Regions from separate parts of the Scandinavium lactucae genome, predicted to be linked through region 2. Evidence: predicted binding sites of a transcription regulator. Region 2 holds the regulator's gene; each other region holds the start of a gene.

Evidence for each region. Region 2 encodes LexA, which represses DNA repair genes until DNA is damaged. Its sites were predicted from a motif close to TNCTGTATGTACATACAGNA; they were not measured.
Region 1: a site for LexA is predicted at 2,143-2,162, ahead of dinB (DNA polymerase IV). Genes of this name have one in related genera too.
Region 3: a site for LexA is predicted at 2,267-2,286, ahead of SIK69_RS20760 (DinI-like family protein). Genes of this name have one in related genera too.

The regions. Positions count from the first base shown of each region.
Region 1 is NZ_JAWXRD010000002.1:456,845-463,687, forward strand. It holds gene pepD (cytosol nonspecific dipeptidase) at 1-941, shown strand, start outside; gene dinB (DNA polymerase IV) at 1,067-2,125, opposite strand; gene nqrM ((Na+)-NQR maturation NqrM) at 2,267-2,482, opposite strand; gene nqrF (NADH:ubiquinone reductase (Na(+)-transporting) subunit F) at 2,485-3,708, opposite strand; gene nqrE (NADH:ubiquinone reductase (Na(+)-transporting) subunit E) at 3,720-4,316, opposite strand; gene SIK69_RS04140 (NADH:ubiquinone reductase (Na(+)-transporting) subunit D) at 4,323-4,961, opposite strand; gene SIK69_RS04145 (Na(+)-translocating NADH-quinone reductase subunit C) at 4,954-5,748, opposite strand; gene SIK69_RS04150 (NADH:ubiquinone reductase (Na(+)-transporting) subunit B) at 5,741-6,843, opposite strand, start outside.
Region 2 is NZ_JAWXRD010000036.1:83,335-90,177, reverse strand. It holds gene plsB (glycerol-3-phosphate 1-O-acyltransferase PlsB) at 1-2,072, opposite strand, end outside; gene SIK69_RS15880 (diacylglycerol kinase) at 2,201-2,569, shown strand; gene lexA (transcriptional repressor LexA) at 2,679-3,287, shown strand; gene dinF (MATE family efflux transporter DinF) at 3,383-4,702, shown strand; gene SIK69_RS15865 (CsbD family protein) at 4,851-5,060, shown strand; gene zur (zinc uptake transcriptional repressor Zur) at 5,138-5,659, opposite strand; gene SIK69_RS15855 (cupin domain-containing protein) at 5,772-6,260, shown strand; gene SIK69_RS15850 (conjugal transfer protein TraF) at 6,437-6,843, shown strand, end outside.
Region 3 is NZ_JAWXRD010000040.1:632,275-639,117, reverse strand. It holds gene SIK69_RS20775 (PerC family transcriptional regulator) at 1-60, shown strand, start outside; gene SIK69_RS20770 (hypothetical protein) at 819-1,013, shown strand; gene SIK69_RS20765 (DUF6896 domain-containing protein) at 1,041-2,024, opposite strand; gene SIK69_RS20760 (DinI-like family protein) at 2,305-2,538, shown strand; gene SIK69_RS20755 (hypothetical protein) at 2,578-2,823, shown strand; gene SIK69_RS20750 (biosynthetic peptidoglycan transglycosylase) at 2,977-3,528, shown strand; gene SIK69_RS20745 (hypothetical protein) at 3,532-4,221, shown strand; gene SIK69_RS20740 (LexA family protein) at 4,397-4,801, shown strand; gene SIK69_RS20735 (RusA family crossover junction endodeoxyribonuclease) at 5,001-5,372, shown strand; gene SIK69_RS20730 (DUF968 domain-containing protein) at 5,357-6,391, shown strand; gene SIK69_RS20725 (hypothetical protein) at 6,401-6,843, shown strand, end outside.

The DNA of each region.
Region 1 (6,843 bases), on a different contig from region 2:
AAGGTGAGATCTACATGGGCTGCGCGGGCGGGATCGATTTCATCACCACCCTGCCGCTGACCCGTGAAGCGATTCCGGCAGACTTCCAGAGCTTTAAGCTGACGCTGAAAGGCCTGAAAGGCGGCCACTCCGGCGGTGACATTCATTTAGGTCTGGGCAACGCCAACAAACTGCTGGCGCGCTTCCTGGCCGGTCACGCGGCAGAATTGGACCTGCGTCTGGTGGATTTCAATGGCGGCACCCTGCGTAACGCCATCCCACGTGAAGCTTTCACTACCGTTGCCGTTCCGGCAGCAAAAGTGGAAACCCTGAAAGCGCTGGCTGATGAGTATCTCTCGATCCTGAAAAACGAACTGGCGGCGAAAGAGAAGAATCTGACCGTGGTTCTGGAAGCGGTTAGTGCAGATAAAAACGCCCTGAGCGAAAAATCACGCGATACCTTCATTCAGTTGTTGAATGCCACCCCGAACGGCGTGATCCGCAATTCCGACGTGGCGAAAGGCGTGGTTGAAACCTCCCTGAACGTCGGCGTGGTCACCATGCATGATGACAACGTGGAAATCATCTGCCTGATTCGTTCCCTGATCGACAGCGGTAAAGACTACGTGGTCAGCATGCTGGAGTCGCTGGGTAAAATGGCGGGCGCGCAGACGGCACCGAAAGGCGGTTACCCAGGCTGGCAGCCAGATGCGAACTCCCCGGTCATGCATCTGGTGCGTGAAACCTATCTGCGTCTGTTCAACAAAACCCCGAACATTCAGATTATCCACGCCGGTCTGGAATGCGGTCTGTTCAAAAAACCGTACCCGGACATGGACATGGTTTCCATCGGACCAACCATCACCGGACCACACTCCCCGGATGAGCAGGTTCATATCGAAAGCGTGGGCCAGTACTGGACCCTGCTGACCGAACTGCTGAAATCTATTCCAGCGAAGTAAGTCTCTGATATTGCCCGATGGCGCTAGCGCTTATCGGGCCTACAAGATCTGTGGCGCTGGCGCTTATCGGGCCGACAAGATCTGTAGGCCTATGCCAGCTAAGCGCCGTTGGGCATTCAACCACGCTACAATCCCAACACCAACTGTCTTTCAAGCTGCGGATCGAGCAGCGTTACATGTAATCCCACCAGCCGCACTCCGCGTCCACCGCGCCGTTCATGCCAGGCTTTATAGGCCGTGGCAATCAAATCTTCCTGATTGAGCTTCGGCCAGACGTGCTCCTGCGTGGTCTGCTGAAAATCGTTGAACTTGAGTTTTACCCCCTGACGGGCAATTAACAGATCCGGTTTAACCTTCGCCAGCCGACGCTCCAGTTCAGGATAGAGCTGTCGGGTGATGATCGCTTCGCAGTCTGCCCATTCATGAATATCCTCCGCCAACGTGCGCTCAACGCCAACCGATTTGCGCAGTCGCTCGTTGTTGACATCGCGCTCGTCGATGCCGTTACTGCGCTCCCACAGCACCCGACCAAATTTGCCAAAGCGTTTGAGCAGCATTGCCAAATCACTGTTCTGCACATCTTCACAGGTGCGCAACCCCATGCCTTCGAGCTTGGCAGCGGAGACTTTACCCACTCCCGGGATTTTCGACAGCGTCAGCGTTTTCAGGAACGCAGGTACTTCGTCAGGTGTTATCACGTACTGGCCGTTGGGCTTATTGAGATCGGAGGCGATTTTGGCGAGAAACTTCACCGGGGCGATGCCCGCCGAGGCGGTGAGATTCAGTTCACGTTCGATGGTCTGGCGAATTTCCTGTGCCATCAGCGTGGCAGACCCCTGACAGTACAGGCTGTCGGTCACATCGAGATAGGCTTCGTCGAGCGACAGCGGTTCAATCAGCGAGGTGTAGCGGGAGAAGATCTCGCGGATATGAATGGATGCCTCTTTATAGGCATCAAAGCGGCCCGGCAGCAGCGTCAGGTGCGGACAAAGTTTGAGGGCCATGCCGGTGGGCATCGCGCTGCGCACGCCAAATTTACGTGCCGGATAATTGGCGGTGCTGATAACGCCGCGCCGTTCACGGCTGCCACCGATGGCAATCGGAATATCGCGCAGGGCTGGATTATCCCGCATTTCAACGGCGGCAAAAAAGCAGTCCATATCAACGTGGATAATTTTGCGCATACTCAGCCCTCACAGATTACTGTGTAAGTATACAGTACATTTATCAGAAATGAGAAGCGTGAGGTTTTGTAGGCCGGGTAAGCAGAGCGCCACCCGGCATTTTTCCCGGCAGCACTGCATTCGCCGGGCCTACATTACGGACTAGAGGATACGGGTTTGCTGGCGCTGCGCTTCGCGGGCCATCCGTTTTTTCCGCGCATCGCACGGTTCCGGACAGTCACACACTTTTTCCATCCCCAGCGACGAGATGCCCCCGCAGCTGCCCTGGATGCTTTTACGCTTCACCAGATAGCCGAGTGACATACCGAAGATGACCAGCACAAACACCACAAAGGTCGCCAGAAATACCGTTAACATCATCAGCCTCCAAAATCATCGAGCATGATGTTTTCATCCTCAACGCCAAGATCTTTCAGCATACGGATAACCGCCGCGTTCATCACCGGTGGCCCACACATATAGAACTCACAGTCTTCCGGTGCAGCGTGATGTTTGAGGTAGTTCTCATACAGGACGTTGTGAATGAACCCGGTATGCCCGGTCCAGTTATCTTCCGGCTGCGGGTCGGACAGCGCGACATGGAAGGTGAAGTTCGGGTTTTCCCGCGCCAGCTGTTCAAACTCCTCGTCGTAGAACATTTCACGCAGCGAACGCGCCCCATACCAGAAGCTGATTTTACGCTTGCTGCCCAGCCGCTTGAGCTGATCGAAAATATGCGAACGCATCGGGGCCATCCCTGCGCCACCGCCGATAAATACCATCTCGGCGTCGGTATCTTTGGCAAAGAACTCACCAAACGGCCCGGAAATCGTCACCTTATCGCCCGCTTTCAGCGACCAGATATAAGAGGACATAATACCCGGCGGCACATCCGGCGCTGACGGCGGCGGCGTGGCGATACGGACGTTAAGCATAATAATGCCTTTCTCATCCGGGTAGTTCGCCATCGAATAGGCGCGCAGCGTTGGCTCTTTGACTTCGGAAACATAGCGGAACAGATTGAATTTATCCCAGTCTCCGCGGTATTCGTCCGGCACGTCAAAATCGGCGTAGGCCACTTTGTGCGACGGGCACTCAATCTGAATATAGCCGCCCGCGCGGAACGGTACGCATTCACCTTCCGGGATTGCCAGTTTAAGCTCTTTGATAAAGGTGGCTTTGTTATCATTGGAGATAACTTCGCATTCCCATTTCTTCACGCCAAAGATTTCTTCCGGCAGCTCGATTTTCATGTCCTGACGCACCGCGACCTGACACGCCAGACGGCAGCCCTCTTTCGCTTCACGCTTGCTGATGTGTGACAGTTCGGTCGGCAGAATATCGCCGCCGCCCTCTTTCACCGTCACCCGGCACTGGCCGCAGGAACCGCCGCCGCCGCAGGCGGACGACACAAAAATGCCGTTGCTCGACAGCGTGTTCAGCAGTTTGTCCCCTGCCGGAGTACGGATTTGCTTGTCGGCTTCATTATTGATTTCAATCACCACGTCGCCGGAATTCACCAGCTTCGCGCGCGCTGCGAGAATCAGCAGTGACAGCGCGAGAACAATCAGCGTGAACATCACCACGCCAAGAATAATTTCCATAACCTACGCCCTTATAGCTGCACGCCGGAGAACGACATAAAACCTAATGCCATCAGTCCGGTGGTGATAAAGGTGATCCCTAAGCCACGCAGTCCTGCGGGCACGTTGGCGTATTTCATTTTCTCGCGGATCCCCGCCATCGCGACGATCGCCAGCATCCAGCCGATGCCGGATCCAAAGCCGTAGACCACAGATTCAGGGAAGTTGTAGTCGCGCTGCACCATAAACGAGACGCCACCGAAGATTGCACAGTTCACGGCGATCAGGGGGAGGAAGATCCCCAGCGCGGTGTACAGCGACGGGAAATACTTATCGAGGATCATCTCGAGAATTTGCACCAGAGCCGCGATCACCCCGATAAAGGTGATGAAGTTGAGGAAACTAAGATCCACCCCTTCCACCAGCGCACCGTCGCGCAGCACCAGGTTGTAAATCAGGTTGTTAACCGGCACAGAAATACCGAGAACCACCGTGACCGCCACGCCCAGGCCGAACGCCGTAGAGACTTTCTTCGACACCGCAAGGAACGTACACATGCCGAGGAAGAAGGCCAGCGCCATGTTTTCAACGAACACTGCGCGGACAAAAAGACTAATGTAGTGAGCCATAATCGGTTACTCCTTCTCCTGCTGTTCCGGCTTCCAGCTACGCAGCGCCCAGATAATCAGACCGATGATGAAAAAGGCGCTCGGCGCGAGCAGGAACAGGCCATTCGGCTGATACCAGCCGCCGTTCTGCACGGTTTGCAGAACGGTGATACCGAACAGTTTGCCGCTGCCAATCAGTTCGCGCAGGAACCCGACAATCATCAGGATCGCGCCATAGCCCAGGCCATTACCGATGCCATCCATAAAGCTTGCCAGCGGCGGGGATTTCATGGCGTAGGCCTCTGCACGGCCCATCACGATACAGTTGGTGATGATAAGCCCCACGAACACCGACAGCTGTTTTGAGACTTCATAGGCATAGGCCCGCAGCAGCTGATCGACCACGATAACCAGCGAGGCAATGATCGCCATCTGCACAATGATGCGCACGCTGTTCGGAATGTGGTGGCGGATCATTGAGATGAACATGCTGGAGAACGCCGTCACCAGCGTCACCGCGATGGTCATCACGAAGGCCGTTTCCAGCTTGGTGGTGACCGCCAGTGCCGAGCAAACGCCCAGCACCTGCAGCGCAATAGGGTTGTTGGCGACCAGCGGTCCCGTCAGCACCCGTTTTACTTCTTTCATATCACCGAGCTCAGCCATTGTTCAGGCCTCCTTCACGCATCTGTTTCAGGAACGGACCAAAGCCCTGCTCCCCCATCCAGAAATCAAAACTGTGCTGTACGCCGTTCGACGTAAGCGTCGCACCGGAAAGCCCATCCACCGCGTATTCATCGCCCTGACGTGCGCCGCCCTTCACCACTTTCAGCGATGGCATGCCGTTATCATCAAGGACTTTCTTGCCGATGAACTGCTGACGCCAGTTCGGGTTTTCGACTTCACCGCCCAGCCCCGGAGTTTCGCCCTGGTCGTAGTAAGTGATGCCTTTTACCGTGCGCCCGTCGGTATCGAGAGCCACAAACGCGTACATCATCGACCACAGGCCGTTGCCGTAAATGGGCAATACCACCTGCTGCACTTTCTGCTGCGGGTCTTTTACCAGATAGATTTCGACCACGTTGCTACGACGTTTGATGCCTGCCGGATCCTCACTGGCATCCAGTTGAGTGCTCTGCGCCGGATCCTTTAACGCCAGCCCCTGGTTAAAGGAGGCCGGGTCTTTATCCAGCAACGTGCCGCTTTTTAAATCCAGCAGACGCGGCGTAATGCGTTCGGCAAAAAGTGAGGCCACGTCATTGGGCTTCATGTTCGGCTGCATCAGTCCGGTGACCGCCAGAATATTGCGCTGTTTATCCAGCGCACGCTGTTCCTGCTGGCGAGGTTTCAGCCCCACCGCTGACCCGGCGACAATCACCGAGCAGACCAGGCAAAGCACCAGCACCACCAGCAGCGTTTTGCCGATGCTATCGTTACTTTTCACTTCAGCCACGCGACTTCCTCCGCTTGATATTGGCCTGCACCACCAGGTAATCGAACAGTGGCGCAAAGAGGTTGGCAAACAGAATCGCCAACATCATTCCTTCCGGATAGGCCGGGTTCACGACGCGGATCAGCACGCACATCGCACCAATCAGTGCGCCATAGCACCACTTCCCTTTATCAGTAAACGATGCCGACACCGGGTCGGTCGCCATGAACATCATGCCGAAGGCAAAGCCGCCGAGCACCAAATGCCAGTACCATGGCATGGCAAACATCGGGTTAGTGGCAGAGCCAATCAGGTTGAATAGTGTAGCGGTGGCAATCATGCCGAGCATCACGCCCGCAACGATGCGCCAGGAGGCGACGCGACCAAAAATAATGATCGCCCCACCCAGCAGGATCATCAGGGTTGAGACTTCTCCAATCGACCCCGGTATGTTGCCGAGGAACGCGTCCATCCACGTCACTGGTTGCCCGGAGGTGATGTTGACCAGTGCTTCTCCGCCCTTACTCGCCCACTGTGAAAGTGGGGTCGCACCGGAGAAACCGTCAGCCGCGGTCCACACCAGGTCACCGGAGATTTGCGCCGGGTAGGCGAAGAACAGGAATGCACGTCCGGCCAACGCCGGGTTGAGGAAGTTACGCCCGGTACCGCCGAAGATTTCCTTGCCGATAACGACACCAAAACTGATGCCGAGCGCGGCCTGCCACAGCGGCAGGGTCGGCGGCACAATCAGTGCGAACAGAATCGAGGTAACAAAGAAGCCTTCGTTGATTTCATGCTTGCGCACAATAGCGAACAGCACCTCCCAGAAACCGCCGACGATAAACACGGTGAGGTAAATAGGCAGGAAGAACACCGCGCCCAGCCCCATCATGCTTAGCCAGCCCGCGTCCGGTCCAAAGTTAACCCCCAACCACTGCGCGGCGGCGTAATGCCAGTTCCCGGCGATGACCTGTTGTAATTGCTCTGGTCCGTACAGCTTATGCAGCGCCGGAATGGTTTGCAGGCCCACGTTGTACATGCCCCAGAACATCGCCGGGAACACCGCCAGCCACACCAGAATCATCATGCGTTTCAGGTCAATAGCATCACGGACGT
Region 2 (6,843 bases):
GACGGGTTGACGCTAACGTCGTCATTCTCAACCGTGATCAGCGCCTGACGCTGCATTTCGGCCAGCAGCAGGTCGATAACGCCCGCCAGCTCGTCTTTTTCCCAGCGCAGGAACAGCTCGGCTTTCAGCATCGGGTACAGCACTTCCACATGTCGCACCATCTCCGCGCGGGAGATTTTGCGATGCTGGGTCACAATCGCGGCCAGCAGCGACGGGATCATCAGCATGTGGGTAATGTTGTTGCGATAGTAGGTCATCAACACCGCCTGCTCGCGCGGCAGGATGATGATATCGCCGATGGTGTCTTTCTCGACTTCGAACTTGTTCATCTGCAACGCATGATCGATAAGCTCGCTGGCGGTGGCAGACGGTACGGTGGAATCCGAGGAGTACGGCACGTTGCGCATCAGCTGTAGATAGCATTCGAGCTGCTCGGTTAACTGCTCGCGGGTCAGCGAGCGCTGACGCGAGGCCAGCAGCGCGGTCACACACAGGTTCATGGCGTTGGCCGCCCCGGCGTTGTTAATGCGCACCATCAGGTCTTCGGCGATGTTGTTCACCGTTGGCGTCAGCCAGGCCGGACGAATGGATTCAATCGGGTCGATGGACTCCCGCCACTCCGGCACGTGCTGGTTGAGATAGGTCATCAGCGGCATCGGTTCGCCAAAGTTGACGTAGCCCTGACCGAGATTACGCAGTTTGCTCAGGCCGCGCAGCATCTGCGGCAGACTCTCTTTCTCTTTGGTCGCCCCACGCAGCTCTTTGGCGTAGGTGCCCACTTCCATCACGTGCTCGTAGCCGATGTAAATAGGCACGAGAGTGATTGGACGGGTGCCGCCACGCAGCATCGCCTGAATGGTCATCGACAAGGTGCCGGTTTTCGGATCCAGCAGACGACCGGTACGGGAACGCCCGCCTTCCACGAAGTATTCAACGGAATAGCCGCGGCTGAACAGCTCGCCTAAGTATTCGCGGAATACGGTGGAATACAGCTTGTTACCTTTGAAGGTACGACGAATAAAGAACGCGCCCAGGCGGCGGAAAATCGGGCCCGCGGGCCAGAAATTCAGGTTGATGCCTGCGGCGATATGCGGCGGCACCAGCCCCTGGTGATAAAGCACGTAAGAGAGCAGCATATAGTCCATGTGGCTGCGGTGGCAGGGCACATAGACAATCTCATGGCCGTCGTGCGCCAGCTGACGCACGCGCTCGGCGTTATTGACGTTGATCCCCTGGTACAAACGGTTCCAGGTGAAGCCGAGTACGCGGTCGGTGAGACGAATCATCTCGTAAGAGAAGTTGGCGGCAATCTCTTCCATCAGCGCAATGGCGTTCTGCTGTGCTTTTTCATGGGAGATTTTCTTGCTGCGCGCTTCGTCTTCTACCGCACGGGCAATCGCTTTGGATGCCAGCAGCTTATTGAACAAGTCCTGACGGGCAGGCAGACGCGGGCCGACGGCAGCCAGACGCTGACGGGCAAAATGGGTACGCGCCACGCGGGCCAGCTTCTGAGCGATAATTTTATCGGTGCCGTGCTCGGTGGCCATGCGGCGCAGCGACACGGACGGCGAGAAACGCACGAAGCTGTCGCGACCAAGCCAGGTCACGGCGAAGAATTTCTGGAAGCCGTTCATCATGCGCAGAGGCGGATTGGCTTCGCCTTTTTCACGGCCCGGTGAGCGACCAAACATCACCGACACTGGAACCATTTGCACATCGAGTTCTGGATTGCTGCGATGCAAATCCAGATAATGATGGAAGAGCTTGATAGACTCTTCTTTCGGCGTGTAATACGTAAACGCGCGCGGCCCGCCGTGAATGAACACGTAGCGCGGCAGCACGGTGCCGTCGATCTCCAGCGGTTCCAGCGGATCCGGGAGGTCATGCGCCAGACATTGGGCGCGTAACGTCAGCAGGTCTGCTTTCGAGTTATACGGCAGAACATACATAATTGGGCGTGAGGTATCGAGTCCCAGTTCCTCGGCAGGATTTGCCGGGATAGACTTGCTTTTTACCAGCACGCTTAATGGTAAATTCAGTAATTTATAGTAAATTCGTGGCCAGCCAGACATAAACGATGTAAAGCCTCTGGTTAATCATGCAAATGCGCCGCAAGGATAACAGAAAGTACACAGAATATCTGTTCTACCACGCGCGGCGCACACCGACATTGACGCTAATAATGCAAAAGGTTCTTTTGATGGCAAATGATACCACCGGGTTCACCCGAATCTTCAAAGCGGCAGGCTATTCCTGGAAGGGTTTCCGCGCCGCATGGCAAAACGAAGCGGCCTTTCGCCAGGAGGGAACCGCCGCCATTATCGCCGTCATCATCGCCTGTTGGTTAGACGTGGATGCGATCACTCGGGTGCTACTGATTGGCTCGGTCCTGTTGGTGATGATAGTGGAAATTCTCAACAGCGCGATCGAAGCCGTGGTCGATCGCATCGGCACAGAACGTCACGAGCTGTCCGGGCGAGCGAAAGACATGGGCTCCGCCGCGGTGCTGCTGTCGATTATGGTCGCTGTCTTCACCTGGGTGTCGCTGCTGTGGACGCATTTTCGCTAACGCTCGCATAATTACGCAAACGTCTGGTTTTTTGTGCGTTTTGCGGTTCCAAAATCGCCATTAGCTGTATATACTCACAGCATAACTGTATATACACCCAGGGGGCGGAATGAAAGCGTTAACGACCAGGCAGCAAGAGGTGTTCGATCTTATTCGGGATCACATCAGCCAAACCGGCATGCCGCCAACGCGTGCGGAAATCGCGCAGCGCTTGGGGTTCCGTTCCCCGAACGCGGCTGAAGAGCATCTGAAAGCGCTGGCACGTAAAGGCGTCATCGAGATTGTTTCCGGCGCATCCCGCGGTATTCGTCTGCTGATTGAAGAAGAATCAGGCATTCCGCTGATTGGCCGCGTCGCAGCGGGTGAACCCCTGCTGGCACAGCAACATATCGAAGCACATTACCAGGTCGATCCGGCGATGTTTAAGCCGAGCGCCGATTTCCTGCTGCGCGTCAGCGGTATGTCGATGCGTGATATCGGTATTCTTGACGGCGATCTGCTGGCGGTGCATAAAACCCAGGACGTGCGTAACGGCCAGGTGGTTGTCGCCCGTATTGATGACGAAGTGACCGTGAAACGCCTGAAAAAGCAGGGCAGCACCGTTGAACTGCTGCCGGAAAACAGCGAGTTTTCCCCGATTGTGGTCGATCTGCGCCAGCAGAACTTCTCCATCGAAGGGCTGGCGGTTGGCGTTATCCGCAATGGCGAATGGCAGTAACCGTCTCGTCAGGCCGGAATTAAGTATTTTCAGTGGCACCGTTCTGGTGCCATTTTGTTATCTTTTTTACCTCATTCACTCGTACAGGTTTTCTCATGTCGCTCTTCAGCGCTGCGGACAAGGCATTGTGGCGTCTTGCGCTACCCATGATTTTCTCCAACATCACCGTGCCACTGCTTGGCCTGGTGGACACGGCGGTTATCGGCCATCTCGATAGCCCGGTGTATCTCGGCGGCGTAGCGGTCGGCTCAATGGCGACCAGCTTCCTGTTTATGCTGCTGCTGTTCCTGCGGATGAGCACTACCGGCCTGACCGCGCAAGCCTTCGGCGCAAAAGACCCCGTTCGCCTCGCCAGAGCGCTGGTGCAGCCGTTGCTTCTGGCGATTGGCGCTGGAGCAGCCATCGTGCTGCTGCGCACCCCGTTGATTGACCTGGCGCTGCATATTGTTGGCGGCAGCGAGGCGGTACTCGAACAGGCCCGCCGCTTCCTCGAGATTCGCTGGCTGAGCGCGCCTGCATCGCTGGCTAACCTGGTGCTGCTGGGCTGGCTGCTTGGGGTTCAATATGCGCGGGCCCCGGTAATTTTGCTGGTGGTCGGCAATGTGCTGAACATCGCGCTCGATTTATGGCTGGTGATGGGCCTGCACATGAACGTGCAGGGAGCCGCGCTGGCCACGGTCTGCGCCGAATACGTGACTTTTTTCATCGGCCTGCTGATGGTGCGTCGGGTGTTACACCTGCGCGGCATTTCGTGGGCGCTAATGAAAGATGCCTGGCGCGGTAATATTCGCCGCCTGTTGGCGCTCAACCGCGACATCATGCTGCGTTCGCTGCTGCTGCAGCTATGCTTTGGCGCGCTGACGGTATTAGGTGCCCGGCTTGGGAGTGACATCGTCGCGGTCAACGCGGTGCTGATGACCATGTTGACCTTTACCGCCTACGCGCTGGACGGCTTTGCCTACGCGGTGGAAGCCCACTCCGGGCAGGCGTATGGTGCGCGTGATGACAGCCAACTGTTGCAGGTCTGGAAAGCGGCGTGCCGTCAATCCGGCATTGTCGCCCTGGCGTTCGCGCTAATTTATGCGCTAGCGGGAGAACAGATTGTTGCCATGCTGACGTCCATCACTGAGCTGCGGGAACTGGCCGATCGCTACGTTATCTGGCAGGTGGTTCTGCCGGTGATCGGCGTGTGGTGTTATCTGCTCGACGGCATGTTTATTGGTGCCACGCGTGGGGCGGAGATGCGTAACAGCATGGCGGTGGCGGCGGCGGGTTTTGCCCTGACTCTGTTCACTGTGCCCGTTCTCGGCAATCACGGATTATGGTTGGCGCTGGCGGTATTCCTCGCCCTGCGCGGCCTGGCGCTGGCGTGGATTTGGCGGCGTCACGGGCAACACGGAACCTGGTTTTCGTAGCTGCTTCGTTTTTAGTCGATGGTTAAAGATTCTGAATAATCTTCAGCAGGCAAAATCCTTACCTATACTGATTACCACGTCCAGCAGAAAACAGTGTTTTACGGACGATGTTATTTCACTCTCTCCACCGAACTAAGAGGAATGGATCATGAATAAAGACGAAGTCGGCGGTAACTGGAAACAGCTCAAAGGTAAAGTGAAAGAGAAATGGGGTAAGCTGACCGATGATGACTTCACCGTCATTGAAGGTAAGCGCGACCAGCTGGTCGGGAAAATCCAGGAACGTTACGGCTATGAGAAAGATCAGGCCGAGAACGAAGTGAAAGACTGGGAAACCCGCAACGATTACCGCTGGTAAATAAATGCACTACCCGTGCGTACACGGATGTACAACCCTCAGGGCGGCTTAAAGGCCGCCCGATATTTTTCTGGCGCTTATTTCTGACCCGGTTTGCGTTTGATGAGGATCGTATGATCGTGACCGCAGCAGTCCTGTGTGCGGCAAGCTTCCACCTCGACACACCCTGAACACAGCCCATGGGCTTCAATCACGTTATGACGTAGCGCAAAGCCCATCCGCGCCGCCAATGCATGCATAATGTCTTCCACGCCGTCAGCCGCTTCTTCCTTCACCACGCCACAACGATCGCAGATAAACATCGCCGACGTATGCGAGGGTTTATCGAACAGATGGCACATCACATAGCTATTGGTGGACTCCACTTTATGCACAAATCCCTGCTCGAGTAAGAATTCCAGCGCCCGATACACGGTCGGCGGCTTGGCCTGCGGCTCGCTGACTTTCAGCAGGTCCAGCAGATCATAAGCGCTGATTGCGCCCGGTTGCAGCGTCATCAGGCGGAGCACTTCAAGGCGTTGGGGGGTCAGTCGCACGCCACGTTGAGCGCAAAGCCTTTCGGCCTGCACGAGCATGTCTTGTGGAGTGGAGTCGTCCATAGGTGCCTCGAATCGGGTGTAAAGTAAACGCCTACTTTACCATGTTTAGGCTCAAACGCCGATAACCTGCCGAGTGTGCTATACATGACCCAACGTACCCAGGAGGGACAAAATGAAAAGACCTGACTGTATTCGACACTGGCGCGAGCTGGAAGAACCCGATAATTCAACCTATCCCGACAGCAGCGAGCTGTTTTCCATCGGCGCACCGCTGGCGCGTAAGCTCGGGCTGATGCGCCTGGGTATTCATCACGAACGCCTGCCGCCGGGCCGCCGCACCTCGTATCCCCATGCCGAAAGCGATGAAGAAGAGTTTATCTATGTGGTGAGTGGTCGCCCTCAGGCGTGGATCAACGGCTACCTTTGGCAGCTTGAGCCGGGTGACAGCGTGGGTTTTCCATCGGGTACTGGCATCTGCCACACTTTTATCAACAATACAGCGGCAGACGTAGAATTATTGGTGGTCGGAGAGGCCAATAAAAAGCATAACCGTATTTATTACCCGCTGAATCCGGAATATGCCGCCACCCGCCAGGATCGCTGGGTCGACCATCCGCCACAGTTTTTTGGTCCGCACGACGGGAAACCTTCGCGAAAATAACAATCTCTTCTATAAATATTGAGGGGCATCACACAATTCAACCTTAACACAGTGAGCCTTAAGGCAAATCATCCTAATTGGCTGCTTTTTACATCGTTATTCACAGCAATAGTTCGGCCCTTTTCAGCGGATAACTGAACGGGGAAAAACGTTCACCTGCATATAACGAGCATACTGTGAAAAAAAATATTAAATATTCTGTGGTGTCAGCGGCCGTCTCCCTGTTTATGGCAAATCAGGCGGGAGCGGCCAATACCTGGTCCGAGGCAAGAAACGATGCAATGGGGGGAACCGGGGTGGCGTCGGCTAATTATGGCAGCGCGGTGCTGATTAACCCCGCGTTACTGGCGAAGTCACAACCGGACGATGATGTCTCTGTCGTTATTCCATCTGTAGGGGCGCAGATTACCGACAAAGACAATCTTCGCGATCAAATTGACGATATCAGCGATGAAATCGACCACTACAAAAAGGTACTCGATAACCTGACGCCACAAGATATCCTGTTGAACCCTGGCGGCACGTTAAACGAATTCCAGAGTGCGGCGGGGGATCTGGCCGGACAGTTGGAAGATCTGAAAGG
Region 3 (6,843 bases), on a different contig from region 2:
GCCCGTATCGCTAAGCGACGTAAAGACTGCCTGCGCCAGGCGATGAGGATGGCCAGCTAAAACCTCTGGACTATTATCCGCGCTATCCAGCGCAGCGGGGAGATAACCCCGCGTCAAGTACGCGCTCTGCTGGGTGTAACAGTAAAAAAGCATGCCGACTGCTAGAGCATCTCGTTGCAGTGGGCGCGCTGAAGAACATCGGGCAGCCTCGTCATCCAGTATTTGTTTTGGAGCCTAGCGGGGTGCAACGCATCAAGCCAGTGCCCGTTGAGCGCCAGAAAAAAAGCGTTGTCGAAGCTTGCCGCCAGAACTGGCAGGGCTATCAGATCCACAAAATTATTGGGAGCACCCGCGCATAAGCTAATCACTAAATGCAGGTGGCGTCCGGCATTGAACAGTCGCAAAACTCTATTGAGAAAGTTATATTTTTTTGGTATCAATATCCTTAATCAAGAGTTCGAGACTTACGGAGCTCCTGTTAGTGGTACTTGGGCACTGGTTTTAGGTGTGTTCTCATCCTTGGTAACGATCGGTGATTGGCTTAGCCGTCTGATCATTAGCTTTTTCAACATTGAGGATGTGAATATGAAAAAAAACTGTGGAACACTTGTGTTCATCCTAGCTGTGTGCGGTGCGGCGCTGTGGGAACATCATCAGTAACCGATAAACTCAAGGAACACTTTCAGCCATAAGTCTTTAACAGTCGCCGGGAGTAGCCTCCTAACCCACACCAAATTAATGGCCTCGTTATGCGAGGCCATATCTTGAAAATTAATTGTATTAAATGCTATTAATTTAGCTTCCGGAGGACGCAATTTATGACAATTAGAAAAGTAATATTCAAAAAAGGTAAGGAAGAAATCAGCTGCGATTGCTTTGATCTCCCTGATATAGCCGATTCCCAAGGGTATTTTGGTTATCTTTCTAAAAATAATGTTGGTATGTTCGAAAATAAAGTCTCATACCCTATAGAGAAAATTGGCGAAGAATATTTTGTTTATCTGCCACAATAAGTTAACTTCTCAATGTGATTGAGAATTTTATTTCTTCTGGCGCGTTAATTTCTCTCTTGTGAAATCACTCTCGCCATTCCGTCCGTTAATTAAATAATGTACTTCACAGAAGACTCGGTAATTCGAAAAGAAATCTGAAAGTGCCGCGTGTAAGTCTCTTGCCCATTGAAGGCGATTAACGTCTGCATCAAAAAATTGACGCACAGATTCTGTGTTTTCTCTAAGGTGAAAAACATTATTTCTAAAAATCCTGAGCGAATTCGAATTTTCTTTCATCAGCTTTCCAATGTTGTCAGAAATTAATATTAGTTCTTTAAATTCATTGGGGCGTTCTTTAGCCAATAAGATTCGCATGTTTAGGTTACGAAAACCCTCGCATACAACACCTAAGAAACCTAACCATGTAAAAAGATAAACTCGCATGTCAAATTCATCACGATGAATCAACGATCCATTTTTTTGCATTTTTTGTTTGAGTTTATTGTGATTTCGTAACATAAGTTCAGCAGTTTCGAAATAATGAATCTGCAGTGTTAAAACTCGATCTTGATTACGACTTGGAAGTTCATCCTCAGGGGCGCGACTATCTATATCTAAAGCGTATTTAAATGGAACTTTAGCAATGTAGTAAAGACCTTGATTCAAGGGCAATAAATGTCCATTTTCTAATTCTTGCTTTAAATGATCATCTACATCACTATAATTAATAAATCCATATATTGGTAATCTACTGCCTGCAAATGCAGTTAACCACCAAGAATTAAACCCACCTATCTCACCATGTTCACCGAAATCAAAATCAACAGGTCCCGAATTTAAATCAACTCGACATCCAGCGCCATGTTTAAAATATTTCACACCACCTTCTAACTCACCTGAAAATGGAATGTCATAATCAATCCATTCATTGCAAGAGGACGGCATTTGAATACCGGAGCGATACATTAGTTTTAGAGCATCCTCAACACGGCATTGAAAGTCGATAATCAAATGATAGAGGTTTTCATTCACAGCGTAGACTCACTTCTGGTTTCTACAAAAAGAATACTATGTGTCCCGGACGAACAAGTAGTTATCCACCCTGCCTTTGGATCGCAACAAGTATACATGTTTACCAATATCGTCGCTAAAAAATCAAATTATTGACATATAAGATTTTTAGCAGAGAGCTTAACGTGGCTATTTTTCCATCAATTGTTTTTTGATTTACCATTAAGTGCGGTTAAAGCGTTGATCAAAACTATCTTGCGGTGTACTGTATGAATATACAGTTAAAGCGACGGAGGCATTTATGAAAGTTGAATTAACCATTGATCGTACTAAAGAACTTCCTAAGGGCGCAGTCCCGGCGCTGGAAAAAGAATTATTAAAACGACTCCAGAATCAGTTCGATGAATGCATTCTGGTTATACGTCGTGCAGGTTCAGATGGCTTAAGTGTTTACGGTGGTGAGAAGGAAGTTAAGAAGAAGGTTGAGGAAATCCTCCAGCAGACCTGGGAAAGTGCAGACGACTGGTTTTATTGATACAGCTTGCAATAACTTTCCAGAGTGGAGGGGGGATTGGTGAAAGAAAAAGAAGAATTACCGAGCAAGGGCTACGCGGTCATTAGATGTCACGATGGGGTTATCGTTGCAAGACTGCACTCATTTCCTGACAGTGAGCGCGCGCTCATGTACAGACGTGGTGATGAAGTTTCCTTCATGCCGTTACAGGATGATGAGATGGTTGGAACACCGACACTCTTTACGCAGATACTTGAGCGGGCGGGGTATCGCGTTTCGAAAGATATTGCTAGTTCTTCATCATAGTTCTGAAATTCCTATACTTTTTCGCCATGGGTTAGGGCCCGTGGCGCTACTTTCTTACCTATATATTTTCTTGCTGTTGATTACTAATGAGGATTATCATTAGTTACATTTTTTACTGTGTCGATATAGGGTCCTTGGGTGTTTGGTAGAGTTATGAAGAAATTTATCTTAACGAAATATAATGAAGCTCTTAAAACTACCAATCTTGACGGTATACCTTCAGATGCCTTGGATATGCTTGTTGCTCTTGAAGATAAGCGCTTCCATAAACACAATGGGTATGATCTTCGTGGAATGACTCGTGCCCTTTATGTTTTTTTGAAAGGTGAAAAAATACAAGGCGCAAGCACAATTGAACAACAATTAGTGCGAGTGTTAACTTCTCGTTATGAGAGAACGATTAAGCGAAAAATTATTGAGATTTATTTTGCTCGATACATTTCAAAAAGAAAAAGCAAAGTCGAGATTGCTAAGTTATATTTATCGATAGCATATTTTGGTTCTGGGATGAATGGTTACCACCAAGCCGTGAAGAAACTAAAGCAAAGTCATCAACTTGAAAATATTTATTTTTATGCTGAACTTGTTTCTAGGTTAAGATATCCACAACCCTACAATCCAGATGTTAAATATTTTAAAAAAATACATTGTCGCGCAGCGTATGGTGTTAAAGTTTATTCAAGAACTAATCTGTATAAGAGGTGAGTGATGAGTAGGATTTTGGAGTTAGATTTGAAGTCGGAGTTTATTAACAAATACCCCACGTCTGATGTGTTCATTGAGTCATTGGAACATGTTGAGAAAGCATTTCTTCCATTCTACCTTCGATACCATGTTCATGGGGGAATTCCATTTTTTCTAAAAGACAATCCATTCGTTTACGAGAAATGCAAACAGTTTATAGCCGACCGGCTTAGCTTAAATCCCCGAGATATAACAATTATTGGGTCAAGAGCTATTGGTTTTAGTATGTCTCCTCCTCCGAAGTTTGGTAATGCTGCAAGAGATGATTCTGATATGGATTTTTCCATTGTATCAGAACAGCTATTTCATGAAATGAAAAATGTATTTAATCAATGGATGGCGGATTATAATGAAGGTAAAATTAGTCCAGATAAAACGGAGAAGGAAAAATATTGGTTGTCGAATAAAGAAACGGTACCAAAGAATTTAAATCGCGGGTTTATCGATAACTATAAAATACCAAATCGTTATCCAATTAGGAAAAAAACTGATTGGGTTCTGAAAGATATTGCAAGATATCTTATAAAGGAGTGCTCTTTACATTGCAATGCTAAAGCATCCGCAAGAATTTATAAAGATTGGGATTCTTTTGAAAAACAATTCATGATTAACTTTATGGATATGAAAAGTAAAGTTTCAAAGGGTGTTAAGTGATTTATTCACTTTACATTTAATTTAGAGACTCTTGGTGAGGATCCCAAATGATTTTCCTAATAGACAACCCTTTAAAACTTTTTTAGGACGTTATTTGCGCTTTCTATTGAAGTCATGGTAAATTAATAAAGTAGGCCTGAACACCCTATACCTGCTGCGCCACTGGAGAGAGACCATGGCGCAAAAAACACCACCACAATTTAACGGATATCTGGTCTGCCCGCATGAGCATGCCCGTCTTTCGTCACGTCCAGATCAAACCCTCAAACTCACGAGCCGACAGCAACAAGTTTTCGATGTGCTCGTTAAATACGTCGATGAGCATCGCTATCCACCCAACCGACAGGAGCTGGCCGGGCTTCTTCACCTCAGCTCGCCAAATGCTGCTGAAGATCATCTGAAAGCCCTCGACAGAAAAGGCTACCTCACCCTGATCAAGGGGAAAACTCGCGGTATCACTATCAATATTCGCGCCAGGGACTGTATTGCTACGCAGCTGCTGCGCGAGTTGGTGAGCGAGGAGCCAGGCGCCCGTGAACGTGCTCTGGCATTTATTGAGGGCGAAGGTGGTTCGCTATGAAGAAAAGCTGGTTCATTCACCAAAACCTAACTACTAATGAGGCCGACCAACTGGTAGCGCGGTACCGGAAGAATAACGTTAAGACGGAAAAAAGACTGGAGACGGACTTCATTCACTGGACGGTGAGCGCCTTTCTTCCGGAATCACGCCATTGCCCGCGCCCGGATGGACGTTACCAGCAGCGGTTCTGGGGGTGATCATGCGTACTTTCGACATAACCCCCCTCGGAAAGCCGCGAATGACGCGCGCGGATAAATGGAAGAAGCGACCAGAAGTAATGCGTTATCGCGCGTTCTGCGATGAAGTCAGATTGAAAAACGTAAGCCTGCCCGAGTGCGGCTATCACGTGATCTTCGTTCTTCCAATGCCACCCAGCTGGAGTAAGAAAAAAAAGGCGGATTATTGTGGCAAGCCGCACCAACAAAGGCCAGATAAAGACAACCTAGAGAAAGCGCTACTGGATGCGCTGTTTGGCGAAGACAGCCATATCTGGGATGGCCGCGTGTCCAAAATTTGGGGTGAGAGGGGCCAAATTATCATCCGGGAGGCAGAACCATGCGTGCTCTGCTGAAACCAGAAATCGCCAGGCACATGGGCGTAGTCCTGCTTAAGCCCGGAAAAGAGTTGATGAGTATATTTGCACAAGGCCGGGTGTTGGTTGAGTGCCAGCCCGATAACATGGCGCACCTGCCATCCGGGAAAGTACCCGACGCTGCACAGCCGCTGAGAGAGGACCGAGTCGTTCAGTCATTTTTCATGGATGAACGAGTGATAGCAGCTGCTGGTGGTTTGTCTTCGCTGGACGAATGGCTGCGGCGACGCGGTAAAAATTGTCAATATCCGCACTCCAATTACCACCATAACGAGCTGGTGATCATGCGCCATCATCCGGGTTCCATTTTGCTGTGCTGGCATTGCGAGAACGAGCTGCGTGAACAAACCACGGAGTTTCTGTCCCAATTGGCGAGAGAAAACCTAATCGACTGGATCATTGATGCGGTGCTGCACCAGCTTGGATTCAATCGGGAGCGAATGTTGTCTGTCGCAGAACTCTGCTGGTGGGCTTCCTGTCGTGGTATCGCTGAAGCTATTCCTGAAGAGCTGGCTCGCCAGGCTTTAAGCCTACCGAAGGAAAAGATCGAGTCGGTCTACCGGGAAAGCGAAATCATGCCGACGGTCACGGCCACCAGCATTCTTCTGAAGCGCACCGAGAAGGTGCCTGTAATCAGTGCTGACGAAATAAAGCCGATAAAGCCCATCGTCGCTGTTCAGGTTGACCCTGAGTCGCCAGCAACCTTTTTTACGCGTCCAAAAAGAATTCGATGGGAAAGTGCCAACTATCTGCGCTGGGTGAAAAGCCAGACGTGTGCCTGCTGCAATCAACCTGCAGATGATGCTCATCACCTTATCGGATGGGGGCAGGGCGGTGTTGGTACCAAAGCACACGATATTTTCGTCATCCCTCTTTGCCGCAAGCACCACACTGAGTTGCACAACGACCCCGTCAAGTTTGAGCAGAACTACGGCTCACAGCCGGAAATGATTAAAAACGTGCTGGACCGTGCCTTTGCGCTCGGCGTTCTGGCTTAAGGAGAAAAAATGATGACACCTCGCCAACGCCGCATACATCAGGCTGCCCTAGAAAGCGCGGCATCAGCCCCACGTAAAAGCTGGCTGGGCAAGTTTCGCCCGTTGAGTTCGGTGCAAAGTGCCTGGGTCAAATCGTTGTTATCTATCTGGGGGGAGTGTTACGGCGGCAGAACGTCAGAGGAGGCCATGCTTGGCGGATGCGGATTCTGGAGTTGCCTGAAAGCAGAAGAGTGGTCAGACACTCAGGCGAAGCACATCACTGAGACACTGAAAGGTTTGCATAAAATCGGCTACAGGGGAGAGGCATTGCAGAAAATGGCGATGGAGATTATCTGGCCACAAAAAACCTTAAGCCAGGTGATTGACGGCAGTATCGCGCAGGACGACTGCGATTTTGTAGAAAAATGCATTCTGACCGCCTTGAAATCTCATGATCCGGTTTATGTCGTGGG